DNA from 4 places in the Priestia sp. P1_B12_1 genome. Region 1 is predicted to be linked to each of the others. Evidence: riboswitches for the same ligand, from Rfam matches in the RefSeq annotation. Region 1 holds a riboswitch; each other region holds the start of a gene.
What was found. Region 1 has a riboswitch for cobalamin ahead of AC1D0Y_RS22360 (HoxN/HupN/NixA family nickel/cobalt transporter). Riboswitches for the same ligand answer to the same signal wherever they lie in the genome.

Region 1 (4,201 bases):
AAATCCCCAAACGTTTGTAAGAAGCTGTTCAAAGCTCAACACTTGATTTTTGTTTTGAAGCATATAGACAAGCAAATCATATTCTTTAGGAGTCAGCTCAATAGCTTCATTTTCACGCGTGACTTCTCGCGTTTTTTCGTTAACGACTAAATTGCCTAGTTGCAGAGTGGCTGTTTCTTGTTCAGCAGGCGATGTTGATGCAGGATGGCGAAGCCATACGCGAATGCGTGCAAAAAGCTCTTCAATTTGAAAAGGCTTTGTAATATAGTCGTTTGCTCCTAAATCCAGTCCGCTTACCTTATCAGGAAGGGCGTCTCGAGCTGTTAATAAGATAACGGGCGTTTGATCATCATTTGCTCGAATGCGACGAAGTACTTCGAGTCCGCTCAGTTCAGGAAGCATCACATCTAAAAGCAGCAAATCCCAATCGTGTTCTTGAAACTCTGCCAATCCTTCTGTTCCCGTGTAAGCCATGCCCGTTTCGTACCCTTCATGTTCAAGCTCGAGCTGAATTAAACGAGCAATTTTGCGCTCATCTTCTACAATTAAAATTCTGCCTTTACTCAACAAAAATTCCCCCTTGTGTCTATGTATAGTTGCGTACATTATAGCACGGAGAGATTGGAGGTGTATAAATGACAGGGAAATCAATAGTTATTTGACTAAATATATCAATAATAGCCCGAGAAATAATGTTCATTTTCTCAAGAAACTGATAAGATAGCTAATGACATTTAAAAATAAGAAAGGATTTCGATTATGTTATCAGCTATTAATTCAGTAGATTATACCATCTTCCACGCGGTGAATCAGTATGCCTCACACGTAAAGCCTCTAGATTCGCTGATGGTATTCTTTGCAGATTATGCCCAGTATGTACTTATCGTTTTACTCGGCTTGTTTTTACTTATTAATAAAAACGGCAGCCGTGTTGTAGCATTTCAAGCTTTGTGTGCTTGTGCCACAGGAGTCATTATCAATAAAGTGATTAGTTTATTTGCTTATCGAGATCGTCCGTTTATCTCTCACCACGTGAATCAGCTTATTGATCACGCCGCAAATTCTTCATTTCCAAGCGATCATGCTACATCTGCATTAGTTATCACTTTTACCATTTGGCTGCATTTCAAACGTTCAGGGCGCATGTGGGTTGTCATGGGCGTACTCATTGCCTTTTCACGCGTATGGGTTGGCGTTCATTATCCATTCGATGTGTTAACAGGAGCCGTTCTAGGCTGCGTGCTGGCGCTGTTCATTCATTATGTTATTTTTAATACGAAACTGATGAGAGCTATTACCAACTTGTCTATTTTTCGAAAATCAGCTTATGACGAACAGTCTCAATATTATTAAGAAAAAGTCGCAAATACGCGGCTTTTTTTTATTGGGAAATTTTTAATGTATTTAATACTTGTTTTTTAAAATTAAATTGTGTACAATTAAATTACAGAAACGATAAATAAAAAATTTTTAATAAAATTAATGAAAAAGAGGAGAGGTTTATACATGAAAGCTTTATATGAAACAACAGTCGTTAACACAGGTGGAAGAACAGGAGAAGTTCACTCTTTAGATAACATCTTTAACTTAGACGTTGCAACACCTCCAGCGCTTGGTGGAGAAGCAACAACAGCAACAAACCCAGAGCAGCTGTTTGCAGCTGGATACAGTGCCTGTTTCAACAGCGCGTTAGAATTTATGTTGAAAAAACATAACGTAGAAATCAAAAGCAGTGAAGTAAAAGCTACTGTTCAGCTGCTTCCTGATAAAGCTGATCAAGGAGTGAAAATTGGAGTAGCGCTTGAAGCTCATATTGAAGGCTTAGATTTAGAAACAGCGAAAAAATACGTAGACCTAGCTCACTCATACTGCCCGTATTCAAAAGCAATCAGCGGCAACGTAGACGTAACGGTAGAAGTAGCTTAATTGCTTTAAAAAGCCCTGCTAAGCATGTAAAGCTTAGCAGGGCTTTTTTATTTGAATTTTCTCTATTCATTTGTAAGCGGTACTAGTATAATGAGGAAGAAAATGAATCATTCGCACAGTTTAGGTGCTCTTACATAGCGTAAGAGGTAACAGGGAATCGAGTGCAAATCTCGAGCGGTCCAGCCACTGTAAGCAGGGAGTTTTCTATCTTATCGTCACTCAAAATGGGGAAGACGGTAGAAAATGATGATCTCAAGCCAGGAGACCTACCTATTCTGTACACTTGACTCTTCTAGGAAAGAGGCGGTGTATCAAGGTACGCAGTGAGCAATTGCTGTTTATTTTCATATGCCGACACGTCCTCAATTTCTATAGAATTGAGGCTTTTTTACGTTTTATTTTAAAAAAAGGAGTGTAGGAAATGGAAGGTTTATCAGTTTTTTTACTTGTCTTTTTATTAGGAATCAGGCACGGATTGGATGCAGATCACTTAGCTTTTATTGACGGCCAGACCCGATATAATTGGCGAATGGGCAGCCGTTTTGCCCCGTGGGTCGGAACGCTGTTTTCACTAGGTCATGGAGGAATGGTGGCCGTCACGGCCGGGGTGCTGGGCGTGGTGATGAAGAATTTTACGTTTCCATCATATTTCGATCATTTTGCATCTTGGGTATCCATTATCTCTCTCTTTCTGATTGGAACATTAAACACATATCATTTGCTTCGAACTAAAAATAAAGAAGAAGAGTTTCAGCTGAGCGGATTAAAAGGGAAGTTTATTCCGAAAATCGCAAAAGGAACAACGAATCCTTTTTTAATTATTCTTGTAGGGGCATTGTTCGCTTTAGCAGCCGAAACGGTCAGCCAAACGGCCGTGTGGTCTCTAGCTGTAGGGAACGCAGGCAAGTATACGCCGCTTTTATTAGGACTAGTATTTATGTTTGGTATGATGCTCACAGATACAATCGATTCAATGATTGTACATAAAATGGTGAATGAATCGAGTAAGTTTGGGCAATCTGCTTCCCGCTTGATGGGCTGGGTTATTGTTGTCCTCGCGTATGGTGTGTCGTTCTATTTAGCATTCACTTTCTTTAACCCATGGGCCGAAGTAAACTTTGAAATGGTTGGCGTTATTCTGTTTATTTTCTTAGTGTCTATGTTTGTTTTTGTGAGTGTGAAGTCAAAAGGGAAAAATATTAAAATAAATGTCAATTAGTCAAATGAAAGCTTTAATCTGTTGAAGATTGAAGCTTTTTTGTATGAATTTGTTGAAGTTTATGGCTATTTTCGGTCGGTTATGAATAAGTTAAAGTATTATCTGTATTTAAAGGATGGAAAATTGTCTGAAAACCATTATAATTAAGGATAATTTAAGGTCGTTATGTGAAACGTAGAACATAGTTATACGTACGATAAATAAAAGCATTTAATGCAAGCAGCAGGGGTTTTCTAGAGGAGGAATTGATTTGAGTCAGGTAATGGTAGAACAAAGCGTGTTTAGTTATTTAAAAGAACACGAACAAGAGATGCTCGAAGATTTAGTGGGATTTGTGAAAAAAGAATCACCGTCCTACAGTAAAGAGTTAGTAGATCAGTGTGGAAAGTATTTAACGCAGCTGTTTCAAAAGCGTTTAGGGGTAGGGTACGAAATCATAGAAGAAAAAGAAGTAGGAAACCACTTGAAATTTACGATTGGAGAAGGAGAAAAGCAGCTTTTAATCATCGGTCACTTTGACACGGTGTGGGAAAAGGGAAGGCTGAGTCTAAGAACAGAGGGAAACAAGCTGTACGGTCCGGGAATTTTAGACATGAAAGGCGGCATTGTACAATCTATATGGGCGATTAAAGCGATTCAAGAGCTTGGCTTACCGCTGGATAAAAAAATTGTGTTTTTCTGCAATTCGGATGAAGAGATTGGGTCAATTTCTTCTAAAAAATACATTGAAGAAGAAGCGCAAAGAAGTGAAGCAGTGCTAGTAGCGGAACCGGCGGTGGCGGGTTCAGGTGCGTTAAAAACGTCGCGCAAAGGAGCGGGAATTTTTACCGTGAAAGTATGGGGACGAGCAGCACACGCGGGTAATCACCACAAAGAAGGAATCAATGCGATTGAAGAGCTGGCGCGCCAAGTGATTTTCTTGCAGAGCTTAACAGATTATGAAAAAGGTACAACGGTGAACGTTGGGACATTTACGGGAGGCAGCGGTACAAATGTAGTGCCGGAATATGCAGAAGCGCACGTGGATTTACGTGTTTCTACAGAAGAAGAAGCAAA
Region 2 (4,201 bases), on a different contig from region 1:
TTCTTCTCAAACAATAGCGAGAAAAGAAGAGAAAAGCAACGAATTTAAATATATTTGGCTGTGAATAATAAATTGAAGCGCTACATAGTCCACTTATTTGACAAAACATGCTAAAATAACTGGTGATAACCTGCATGTGCTGCTGTCTATACAAAAGAACTGGATCAAGGTTTCTCAAAAATCATTTACACACTGCTGACATTTTGATGAATAGGAGAGGCTACGTGATGTCTAAAAGTGATCATGAAAAGCAACAGATGAGTCGGGCTGATATGAAAAAACAAGCCAAAACATCCTCGCAAAACCTTGTGATGAACGTACTCATTGCCATTGTATCTGTATGTATTTTAGCTCTTATTATAAATGTTTTTATACTAATGAAATGAGCCGTTATGCTGCTCATTTCTTTTTGTTAGGTTCAGCTTTTATTGAAGCATTTGAGGTCTCTTTCACTAGAGAGCATATTGTGAATAGCATATCTTTTTTTTACAAATGATAGTTGTGATATGATGAGGCAATAATATATTAGACAAAAAGCTGGAGGTTACTTAGTATGCCATTACTTAGATTTGATGTAATAGAAGGAAGAGATGAAAAAGAGTTAAAAACATTGCTAGACGCTGCTCACCGAGCGATGCTAGAAGCCTTTGGCGTCCCGGAGCGAGACCGTTATCAAATTGTACATCAGCATCCTGCTCATGAAATGATTATTGAAGATACAGGTCTTGGCTTTGAGAGAAGCAAGGATTTGGTTATTATAAGTGTAACGAGTAAACAGCGAACAGAAGAGCAAAAGCAAGCTCTTTACAGATTAATTGTAAAAGAGCTTGGAGAGAGCTGCGGCATTCAGCCAAACGACATTATGATTTCGATTGTTGAAAACGATAATGCTGACTGGAGCTTTGGCATGGGAGAGGCTCAATTCTTAACTGGGAAATTATAAAACGGTTTATTATCTAGAGAAGCCCTTATTTCTAAGGGCTTTTTCTCATTTTGTCTCTAAAAATATTATTCTCTTAGTCACATCTTACTCAAAATTAAATACAGACATCTGTCAAATGAATGATACAATAAGCTTATATGCCGTTTTGAGTGGAAAAGCCATAAAAGAGTTCGGCGTACTAATTTTAGAACAACAATAAATTTACATAAAGATGTAAAGATTTGAAGGTTAAAAGAGAAATGTATAAAATCTGTAAAACAAAAGAACAGTTACGCGTTAAACATAGGAGTAAAAGGTTCTTCACGTGTTTTTTCGGATAAGAAGAGAAAGTAATTTTGATCATTGAGGAGGAACTTAGAATGTTTGGATTTGATGCAGATGTATCGCCACTAGTGCGAATTAAAGTAATTGGAGTCGGCGGTGGAGGAAATAACACCGTTAACCGTATGATTGAACACGGTGTACAAGGAGTAGAATTTATTGCCGTTAATACGGATGCTCAGGCGCTTAACTTATCTAAAGCAGATGTAAAAATGCAGATTGGTGCGGCATTAACGCGAGGATTAGGTGCAGGAGCTAATCCAGAAGTGGGAAGAGAAGCAGCCGAAGAAAGCAGAGAACAAATTCAAGAAGTACTGCAAGGCGCAGACATGGTATTCGTAACAGCTGGCATGGGTGGAGGAACCGGTACTGGAGCAGCCCCAGTTATTGCCCAAATTGCCCGTGAACTAAATGCTTTAACAATTGGAGTAGTCACTCGCCCATTCAAGTTTGAAGGAAATAAACGTACGAAGCAAGCAGTAGGCGGTATTACTGCGATGAATGAATCGGTAGATACCCTTATTGTGATTCCAAACGACCGCTTGCTTGAAATTGTCGATAAAAAGACGCCTATGCTTGAAGCATTCCGTGAAGCAGATAATGTTCTTCGCCAAGGTATTCAAGGTATTTCAGATTTAATCGCTGTTCCGGGGCTGATTAACCTTGACTTTGCTGATGTAAAAACAATCATGTCTAATCAAGGATTTGCGCTTATGGGTATCGGACGAGCTTCTGGATCAGACCGGGCAATTGAAGCGGCGAAAAAAGCGATTTCTAGTCCGCTGCTAGATGCATCGATTGATGGAGCAAGAGGCGTGCTGTTGAACATTACGAGCGGCAGCAGCTTGAGTCTTTACGAAGTACAGGAAGCAGCAGATATTGTCACGTCTGCTTCTGATCAGGACTTAAATATGATTTTTGGGTCCGTGATTAATGAAGATTTAAAGGACGAAATGATGGTAACCGTTATTGCCACTGGATTTGATGATGAAGATGTTTCACCATCAGCTTCTACTTCTAGAGTTTCAAGAGCACGCTACTAAATTAAATAACCAGCTTTTATGGTGGCAATTGTTTTTCAATTGCCTTAAAAGGGAATCCGGTGCAAATCCGGAGCGGTCCCGCCACTGTAACAAGGAGCCTTATGTCAAAAAGCCACTGTCTATTTAGAGACGGGAAGGCGGTATAAGGCAATGACTTGAAGCCAGGAGACCTGCCATAAATCGCAGCACACAATAACCTACGAGGATAGGGAGGTGTTTTGGCAGAATCAAAAATAAGATAAACAAGGGATACGTTTATCTGAATTTGTATTGAAGACAAGCACTTCTTTTTAGAAGTGCTTTTTTTTTGTATTAAAATAGAAGGTGGAAAAATCAATGATAAATAATAAAAAACTCGTATCTATGATATTTCTTGTGTTACTTTGCCTCACTGCTTGTGCTCCTAATGAAGAGAGCATAAGTATAAAAGAAAAAAAGAAAACGGATAAAAGTGTGACGTTTTTATTTAATTTTACATCTGCAACACTTGATCCTCATACGGATGATAATTATACAGCAGTTCGTGCGGGAGTAGGGGAGACGCTTGTTAAAATCAGCAATGATTTAAAAATAAAGCCCTGGCTTGCTGAAAAGTGGAAAACGGAAGATAACGGTCTTACGTGGACATTTACGATAAGAAAGAATATTACGTTTCAAAATGGTAAAGCACTAGATGCAAATGCCGTTAAGTCTTCTCTTCAAAGAACGATAGATCAAAGTTATGCGATGAAAAACGCTTTAAATATTAAAGAAATGAAAGCGAACGGTCATGCGCTGACAATTACATTAAAAGAACCAATGCCTAAATTTCCTTCTGAGTTAGTACATCCAAACACAGCTATTATAGATGTTGATGTTTCTAATATAGCTAAGAAGCCTATTGGCACAGGTCCATTTCAAGTTTTGACTTTCGATCAAGGAAATCAAGTGAAGTTAGAAAGATATGAACATTATTGGAATGGGAAAGTAAAATTAAAAAATGCGATCTTTGCATTTAACGAAGATGCTAATGCGCGCGTTGCGGCTCTTCAGTCCGGAACAGCGGATATTATTTATCGCCCGCCTTTAGAAAGTTTGGGCACTTTACAAACAGATCCGTCTTTTAAGGTAAGTGGAGTACCCAGTGTGCGTACACATTTATTACTTTATAATCAAACCAATGACGCATTAAAAGACGAAAATGTAAGAAAAGCTATCGATACCTTACTGAACCGAAAAGAAATTGTCAGCAGCATCATGAACAATCAAGCGGCAGCAGCTCGAGGTCCATTTTTACCTCAATTTCCTTTTGCTGATAATAATGCTAATGAGCAAAGAGGTATGCCATCTGCTAAAAAATATTTAGAGAAAGCAGGCTATCAAATCAAAAATGACAAACCAATGAAAAATGGAAAGCCACTATCGCTCTCTCTTGTCACATACAGCTCTCTACCAGAACTTCCTTTGATTGCTCAGCTTATACAGTCTAATGCCAAAGAGTTAGGAATTACTATTAAGATTCATCTCGTTGAGGACAGCGATGAATATGTAATGGCAAAAGACGATTGGGATTTAGCACTGTACAGTCTTATCACTGCACCTAGAGGAGATGCAAGCTATTATTTAAGTACGAACTATTTGCCGGGCGGTGGTTTAAATGCCAGCCGGATTGATGACGATAAGCTAACAAAAATGATAGAACAGTTAAATTCAACAGTAGATGACGCAAAGCGAGATCAGTTAGCTAAGCAAGCAACCGCTTTGATTAATGAGGAAATGCTGACGTCATCGATTGTACATCCAAACATTGTTGTTGCTTATAATCAAAAAGTGAAAAACTGGACCACAAATCCAAGCGAGTATTATATGCTGACTCAGCATTTAGACGTAACGCCATAGTCAATCTTGTGTTGTT
Region 3 (4,201 bases), on a different contig from region 1:
GCACGATTAGATTCTATGCCTTTATATGTATTAAGTCCGCCGAGTTGAATACCTAACAGAGCCGCCACTGCGCTTTCCCCGTATCCGCTATTTGGACTTGGATGCTTCTTAGCATCACGCTTAATCAAACTCGTTACATGCCCAAGAGAATACTGGCTTTTTGCTACATTAACAGCCGTCATCACCACTGCAGTTAACCGACTTGGAATATAGTTTAATACGTCATCGGTTTTTGCACTAAAGTAGCCGAACAGAAAGTAGCGGTCATTTTTGTACCCAACCATCGAATCACATGTGTTAATAGCCCGGTAAAAAAATGCTAGGGCTCCTCCTCCTATAAATGCATAAAAAAGCGGAGCTGTAATACCATCACTTGTATTTTCAGCCACGGTCTCTACCGTCGCTCTGGCAATTTCTCCTTCTGACAAACGATCTGTATCTCGTCCCACAATCATGCTTACTTCATATCTAGCTTTCTCCATATCTCCTAGCTGAAGCGGCTTTTGTACCTTATAGGCAGCTTCGCTTAAAGAACGAGTGGATATAGTAGTCGCAATCATTACGCCTTCTACTAAAACACCTGCTATAAAATGAACTCCGTACAAAGCATGGAGGAACAAAAAGGGAACAACTCCTGCGAGCACAGCCATACTTATCACAAGAAGCAATCCTTTGAATCGTTTTCCTGCACCTGTATTTAATCTGGAATCCATCCAATAAATCCATTTGCCAAACCAGCGAACGGGATGCGGCCAATTTTCGGGGTCACCTATAATTCGGTCAATTAGTAAAGCAATCGTCATGGCCGTCATGTGTGCAATTATCGCTTGTGTAATACTCATTTCTTCACCTCTTTCCCTTAAGTCCCTGCTCTAAGCTTATTTTCACCAGCTTGGCTACCGCTTGCCCTAAAGCGGTCATAGAGCCTGCATATTCATATAATGCTCCTTGCTGAGACGCTGCAACTGAGATGCTGTCCGTAGATGTTCCCGTAGCAATCGTCTTTGTAGCCGGATCTATGACACCCAGCTGTGACAGCGTTTTTGTTTTAGCTTCTGTGGCCGCGATAAAAAGCTGTAAAAACGCTGCATCCGTAAGCGTACCTTCCACGAAAAAAAACATATTAATTGTACCGGGAGAGGAATAGAACGGGACAGCTTCATCAGCTGTAATATCTACTGCGTTTCCTACTCCAGCCGTTATCACGGAAGCTACTCTTACTCCGTAGCCTTCATAACAGTAAACCGCTCTTTCTTTTAACCAAACGGCTGTCATCAACCCTACGATTTGCTCATGGCGCACATTTTCTTTCATCAAATATTGCTCATACTCCAAAGAAGGAGTATCTGAATAATAGTCTTTGTGAACAAATCGATTGTAAAAGGTGTCCGTTTCCGTAATGCCTGTTCCTAAAACCCCTGAGCTGTATGTTTTATAAGAAGTCTCGGTTTTCATGATTAAAAGCTCAGGCCGTTCTTCAATTTTAAGATGTGAAAAGGGACCAATCCCCTTTTCAATTCGAACTGGAATATGGTCCCTCTTCTTATTTATTGTACACCTCAGGGTATACTGCTTTTGCTAAGTCCTCTAAGCCATCTACAATACGAGGTCCTAAGCGATTGATTTTGTTTTGATCAACCTTCTCGATGTTACCCTCTTTTACAGCAGTCATGCTGCTCCAAGCGGGACGCTTCATAATCTCATTTTTGTCTGCATCATACGTTGCGATAATAACGTCAGGGTTTAACTTAACAACTTGCTCTTCAGAAAACTTAACCCAACCCTTTTCACTAGCTGCTACGTTATCTGCACCGATCATAGTAAGCATTTCGTTCATGAACGTACCTTTTCCTGTTGTATAAATCTCAGGAGCTCCTGATACCTCTATCCATACTTTTTTACGATCTTCTTTTGAAATCGTTTTTGCTTTTTTCTCAATTGAAGCTACTTTTTCTTTCATGTCTTTAATTGTTTGATTAGCTTCTTTTGTTTTACCTGTTAATTTACCGATTTGCGTAATAGAATCATAAACCGTATCAAACGTTGTTGAATCTTTTACAACAAATACCGGAATACCCGCACTTTCAATTTGTTTAAATACTTCATCCGAAACGCCCATACTTGAAGCGTGTGCCAGCACTAAATCAGGATTTAAAGCAATAACTTTTTCCGCATTAACGTTCATATCTCCTACCTGCGCTTTTTTCTTTACGCTTTTAGGATAATCATCGTTGCTTGTAACACCGACTAATTCTTTTTCAAGGCCAAGGGCATATACAATCTCCGTATTACTTGGCATTAAGGAAACAATTTTCTTAGGCTGTTTTTTCAACGTGATTTCTTTATCACGCGCGTCTTTTACCTTCACTGGAAATGCAGCTTGTGACGTTTGTTCCGTATCTTGCTTCGTTTTTTTATCACTGTTGCTTTGGTTGCCTGCACCGCATGCAGCAAGTACGATGACTAACAGTGCAATAATGGAATACGAAAGCCATTTTTTCATCTAAATACTCCCCCTATATATTGTTCATTGTGAATACGAAACCTCCACGTTAAAGAAAAAGCAAATGATCATGCAAAAAGCAGCGCTATCCCGTTTTTCCGCTTTGACTATGTATACTGCTCGCAGGCAGCTTCAAAATAAAAAAGCTTTACTTTCAATTGAAAGCAAAGCAGGTAACGTCAAGATAAGCAGGAAAAGAATCCGTTCACTATACTTGATATGTATGTTCATTACCCTGCTTCACCCTTCCTCGAAGGTTTCACAGCTAACAATAAGGCAGGTCTCCTGACTTACGCACAGAGCGCTTACAGTGGCGGGACCGCGCTGGTTTTTCACCAGACTTCCCTTTTCACTCAATCTTTAAATTGAGACCTTATTGCTTTACGATTATTCACTTGTCCTAGTATACCCCACTCATGGAAAAATGGAAATAGCCATTCTCACAAAAAAAGCTGCGAGAATGCTCTCGCAGCTTAAGGAATTAAAGAGTTGCTAAAAATTCACGGACCGCTTCAGGCGTTTTAGCATTTGCACTGTGCAAGTGTGCAATTTTTTCACCGTTTTTATATACAAGAAGAGAAGGAATACCCATTACATTGTTTTCAGCAGAAAGTTCTTCAAACTCATCCTTATCAATTTTAAACCATGCTTTATCTGTATTTTCGTCAACGATTTCATCAATGAACATATCCAAACGTTTGCAATCAGGACACCACGTTGTCGTAAAAATCCCAACGCTTAGTGTTTCGTTCTTAATTTGTTCGCGAAATTGTTTTTCTTCCGTAAATTGTTTCATTATGTTACCTCCAACATCTATTCGTTCCTTCTCCCTATTCTATGGTAAGAAGTCTGACTTCATTATAAACGATTTTTTTATCATTGTGCTAATGTTTCAGCTTATTTAGACCATAACGGTTTTAGACGTAAAAAAATGCTAGCTTAAAAAAGCTAACATTTCGAAATCGCAGAATGTTGTGTCTATTATCAGCTAAACCATTTAGGCGGCATGTTTCGGTTCCAATAAATTTTCCCTAAATCATAATGCTTCTGAAAATTATCTGCAGCCGCATGATAGTGAAAATTAAACCAGTATCCATCTTTTGGAGGATTTTCACGCCGTACATGAAATCGTATTAAGTCCTGACCGGTTTCCCGGTCATATACATGGAAAATCTTTTCACCGTAGCCAGCAGCAGGGTGCTCGCTTATCTCGAGATTCTGAATCGACTGTTCACGTTCAGTGCCAATGTCGGTCAGCACTTCTTCAATTTTAGGTAACACTGCTAGACGAAATTCATCTTCAATGACAGGTCCAATTTTTGTTCCGAATTTTTCCACTGACTGTTTTTCAGCTGATTCCATTGCATACGTAACAAATGATGAAACGTCTTCATATTTTGGTTCTTCATATGGCAAATGAATATCTTCTATAACAGCTGTGACAGGAGTTGTTTCTCTTACATACCCTGCTTTATGTTGCTTGTCCGCTTTTGCATCATCAACGTATAAATATTCTGGTGGAGTGACAAGCCCAAATGTAAATACTGTAATAAATACAATTAGCATTCTTTTTATCCATCTAGGCATTCGTATCTTTCCTTTCTCATCTTTTCCCATATGGTCTTTTCATATCGTAAAATTCATTGTTATAACTCACTAGGTATTGTAACATACTTATTAATTTTTTACCTATATTTG
Region 4 (4,201 bases), on a different contig from region 1:
AGCATTAATCGAAGAATCGGTTACATAGTCAGCTACTTTGCTAGCATAATCTGATTGAATACTGTCCAGTAGCGCCAGCAAGCCAATAATTTTTAAAAAACTCTCTTGTTCGTCAGCCGTTAACTGAGGGAACTGCTTAATATCTTGACCCATATTAATTTCAAACGGCGTCCAGAAGTTAGCTAGCATACGCTTGTATTTAGGGAACGCCCATGAAAATCGGACGTCATCCCAGTTTAGAATATTTGAGCTCTTGCCGTTGATGATTCCTGTCGAACGGTTCGGAGCTGTTTCGTTCATTAATTCTCGTTTTAACATGCTTGTCATCAATTATTCACTCCTTTTAACTATGACAGCTTTCACATTCTTCAATGACTTCACTTGATGTTGAACGTACGTAGTAGGTCGTTTTTAACTTTTCTTTCCATGCCGTCATATGAAGATCCAGCAGCTCTTTTGCTCGGATATCATTTTGCACATATAAATTGAATGAAATGGATTGATCAATATGGCGCTGGCGCTTGGCGTTTTGCTTAATGCTCCAGTGCTGATCAATTAAATAAACGGACTTATAATACCAGTTTGTTGCTGGTGATAAATCCGGTGCCGTCACCGGGATTTTATAGTTTTTCTTTTCCTCTGAATAAAACTTACGGAAAATCGGATCAATACTTGCAGTAGAACCCGCGATAATAGATGTTGATGAATTAGGTGCTACAGCCATTAAGTAGCCATTTCTTATCCCATTGTTTTGAACTTCGTTACGCAGTTCACTCCACGCTTCGCTTGTGTATTTACGTGTTTCAAAATAAGCGCCTGACTCAAAATCTGAGCCTTTAAATAATGGATATGCACCTTTTTCTTTAGCTAAGTTCATGCTTGCCTGTACGGTTAAGTAAGCGATTTGCTCATACAATTCATCGCAATATGCTACCGCTTCATCTGTTTCCCATGCTATTTTCTTTAAGGCAAGCAAATGGTTCCAACCAAATGTGCCAAGCCCTACTGCGCGGTACTTTTGGTTTGTTAGTTTTGCTTGAAGTACCGGCAAATCATTTAACTCAATAACGTTATCAAGCATGCGTACTTGAATTGGAATTAAACGTTCAAGCACATCTTCAGTTACGGCTCTCGCTAAGTTGATAGAAGAAAGATTACATACAACAAAATCGCCCGGATTCTTTGTAATAATAATTTTTCCGTCTTCCGTAATTTCCTCTGTTACGACCGTTGTGCTTTGGTTTTGCGTAATTTCTGTACATAAGTTGCTGCAGTAGATCATGCCCTCGTGGCGGTTTTGATTAGCTCGGTTAACCGTATCACGATAGAACATATAAGGCGTCCCCGTTTCAAGCTGCGAAAGCATAATGCGCTTGAAGATTTCAATAGCAGGTACTGTCTCTCTTGAAAGCTGTTCATTATTTACACACTCAGCGTAACGAGTGCGGAACGAACCGCTGCCTTCTTCTTCATCATAAAAATCTTCTAACGAGTAGCCCATCAGCGTACGAACTTCGTGAGGATCGAATAAGTGCCAGTCTTCACGTGCTTCTACTTTTTCCATAAACAAATCTGGCAAACATACGCCAGTGAATAAATCATGCGTGCGCTGGCGTTCGTCACCATTGTTCAACCGCGCGTCTAAGAATGAAAAGATGTCTTTATGCCATACGTCTAAATATACGGCAATAGCCCCTTGTCGTTGACCTAGCTGATCGACACTTACAGCCGTATTATTTAGCTGTTTCATCCATGGAATTGTTCCTGATGATACGCCTTTAAAACCTTTTATATCACTTCCTCGGCTTCTAATATGACCGAGGTAGACACCAATTCCGCCTCCATTTTTACTAAGCGTGGCCAAATCTGTATTGCTATCATAAATACCGCGTAAGCTGTCATCAATCGTATCAATAAAGCAGCTAGATAGCTGTCCGTAGCTCTTTCCTGCGTTTGAAAGCGTTGGTGTGGCAACCGTCATATATAGACTAGAAAGCGCCCAGTACGCTTCTTTTACTAATGCTGTTCGATTTTCTTTCTTTTCTTGAGACATCAGCGTCATAGCAATGATAAGAAAACGTTCTTGCGGTAATTCGTATACGCGCTTATCATGTGATGTCGCTAAATAGCGATCTGCTAATGTCAACAATCCAATGTATGTAAATAAACGATCGCGTTCAGGAATAATGACTGAAGCAATTTCATTAATTTCTTCTTCTGTATATGTTTTTAATAGCTGTTTATTATAAATGCCGATTTTTGTTAGTTCTTGAATAAGCTGATAAAACGAACCGTACTTCTCTTTTTTATCATAACCTCGGTTGTCCGCTGCTTTTCGATATAGTTCGTTTAAGTAGACGTCTGCCGCTACGTACGTCCAATCTGGTTCTTCCATTGAAATACGCTCTAAGGCTGCTAAAATTAGGACGTTTGCAACCTTTTCGTCCGTCATATTTTCCTTTACTGTAACAGTTTGAATAACCTTTTCCTCATACAAAGAAAAATCAAGCTGCGTAAATTCATTTTTTAAACGTTCAATATATGCAGTTAATTCATGTAGAATTGTAGGCTTTAATGTATTCACCATAAATATGGCTCCTCTCTTCACTTCAAAATAAAAAATCGCTCACCGTACCTCGGTGAGCGAATAGAACGAAGATAGAAGAAGACACTAAGTCTTTTCTCAATCCTCGCTCTACCCTCTCACCTCCCGAAGAAGATAAAACGACATAAAAAAGGCAGGTCTCCTGACTTATGCTTCTTTTTACTTTAAGGCCTTCCCATGATGTTTACTCACAGTGGATCTCCTTATTTCATCAGCATTCACAGTTGCGGGGACAGCTTTGGATTTTCACCAAATTCCCTTTTAAGTCTTTTTATCAGACACCTTTTTCACTGGAAAACACAAAATATAGTATTTTATTATCGATTTCAAAACAACATATTGTGTTATGTTATAAACACATTATATAGGACAACTTAGAAAACTATCAACCTATTTTCAAAAATAATTTTGTTTTTTACGATAAAACTCTTCGACTTTTTTCATCAAACTATTCCATCATAACATGTTTTGACACGCTTGATGGAACAATGTGCTCTTTTTAAAAAATTTGTCCTATTTTTCTACTAAACATTAACAACCTCAATAAAAAAAACCGTTTTACATAAAAAACGGTTTTTAATTATTGGTATTCTTTTTCAAATGCTGTGATTGTTTTGATAAAGTTTTTATCGATATCGTATCCTATCCCCGGTTTTCCCTTCACCTTTATTACTCCAGCTTCTACCTCTACTTCGGGCTTAATAATATCTTTTTCCCAATAGCGAGATGACGCAGAAATATCACCTGGTATCGTGAAAGAAGGCAATGTCGCAAGGGCGATGTTATGAGCTCTTGAAATCCCGGCTTCTAACATTCCGCCAACCCAAAGTCTTACACCATACTGGGCGCACAAATCATGAATTTGCTTTGCTACGGACATTCCGCCAACTCGACCGATTTTCACATTGATAATCTTACAGCTTCTTTGTTCAATTGCATGACGTGCATCTTCATAGCTCACAATACTTTCATCTAAGCAAATTGGCGTCTGCATTTGCTTTTGTAACAATCGATGATCAAGGATATCATCAGAACTTAACGGCTGTTCGATCATCATTAAATTCAATTCATCTAGTTTCTTCAATGAATCACTATCGCTTAACGTATAGGCTGAATTGGCATCAGCCATAAGAGGAATGCTTGGAAATTCATCTCGAATTTGTTTCAGTAGCTCATAGTCAGCACCCGGCTTAATTTTCACTTTAAAGCGCTTATAGCCATCTTTCATGTAAGTCTTTATTTGTTCTTTCATTATGGAAATATCATTTAAGCCAACTACCACTCCAGCTTCTACAGCAGACCTTACTCCTCCAATTACTTCAGATAACGGTTTGTTCTGCCGCTTTGCATACAAATCCCATACAGCACAGTCTAAAGCTGCTTTAGCCATGTTATTTCGCTTTAGAGGTTTGAATAACTTTTGAACATCCTCTGGTTTTTGAAGCTGCTGATGAAGAAGCGAGGGAATTAAAAAATCGTCTAACATATGAAAACACGTCTGAATCGTTTCTTCCGTATACCAAGGAGATGAAAAAGCAACTACTTCTCCCCACCCTGTAAATCCTTGTTCATCTTCTACTTCAAGCAAAATCAATT

Region 2: linked by a shared signal. The riboswitch ahead of nikA (nickel ABC transporter substrate-binding protein) and the one ahead of AC1D0Y_RS22360 (HoxN/HupN/NixA family nickel/cobalt transporter) in region 1 are both predicted to bind cobalamin.
Region 3: linked by a shared signal. The riboswitch ahead of AC1D0Y_RS13855 (ABC transporter substrate-binding protein) and the one ahead of AC1D0Y_RS22360 (HoxN/HupN/NixA family nickel/cobalt transporter) in region 1 are both predicted to bind cobalamin.
Region 4: linked by a shared signal. The riboswitch ahead of AC1D0Y_RS05585 (ribonucleoside-diphosphate reductase subunit alpha) and the one ahead of AC1D0Y_RS22360 (HoxN/HupN/NixA family nickel/cobalt transporter) in region 1 are both predicted to bind cobalamin.

Annotation. Positions count from the first base shown of each region.
Region 1 covers NZ_JBFTZR010000008.1:63,222-67,422, forward strand. Annotated here, with positions in the region: gene AC1D0Y_RS22345 (response regulator transcription factor) at 1-606, opposite strand, end outside; gene AC1D0Y_RS22350 (undecaprenyl-diphosphatase) at 760-1,353, shown strand; gene AC1D0Y_RS22355 (organic hydroperoxide resistance protein) at 1,507-1,926, shown strand; cobalamin riboswitch at 2,032-2,214, shown strand; gene AC1D0Y_RS22360 (HoxN/HupN/NixA family nickel/cobalt transporter) at 2,348-3,145, shown strand; gene AC1D0Y_RS22365 (M20 family metallopeptidase) at 3,408-4,201, shown strand, end outside.
Region 2 covers NZ_JBFTZR010000009.1:101,600-105,800, reverse strand. Annotated here, with positions in the region: gene AC1D0Y_RS23350 (hypothetical protein) at 228-386, shown strand; gene AC1D0Y_RS23345 (tautomerase family protein) at 554-943, shown strand; gene ftsZ (cell division protein FtsZ) at 1,303-2,307, shown strand; cobalamin riboswitch at 2,310-2,500, shown strand; gene nikA (nickel ABC transporter substrate-binding protein) at 2,644-4,185, shown strand.
Region 3 covers NZ_JBFTZR010000003.1:553,712-557,912, forward strand. Annotated here, with positions in the region: gene cbiB (adenosylcobinamide-phosphate synthase CbiB) at 1-842, opposite strand, end outside; gene AC1D0Y_RS13850 (adenosylcobinamide amidohydrolase) at 847-1,455, opposite strand; gene AC1D0Y_RS13855 (ABC transporter substrate-binding protein) at 1,544-2,503, opposite strand; cobalamin riboswitch at 2,762-2,894, opposite strand; gene AC1D0Y_RS13860 (thioredoxin family protein) at 2,985-3,299, opposite strand; gene AC1D0Y_RS13865 (YpjP family protein) at 3,488-4,090, opposite strand.
Region 4 covers NZ_JBFTZR010000001.1:1,074,313-1,078,513, forward strand. Annotated here, with positions in the region: gene AC1D0Y_RS05580 (ribonucleotide-diphosphate reductase subunit beta) at 1-327, opposite strand, end outside; gene AC1D0Y_RS05585 (ribonucleoside-diphosphate reductase subunit alpha) at 344-2,587, opposite strand; cobalamin riboswitch at 2,721-2,906, opposite strand; gene menC (o-succinylbenzoate synthase) at 3,186-4,201, opposite strand, start outside.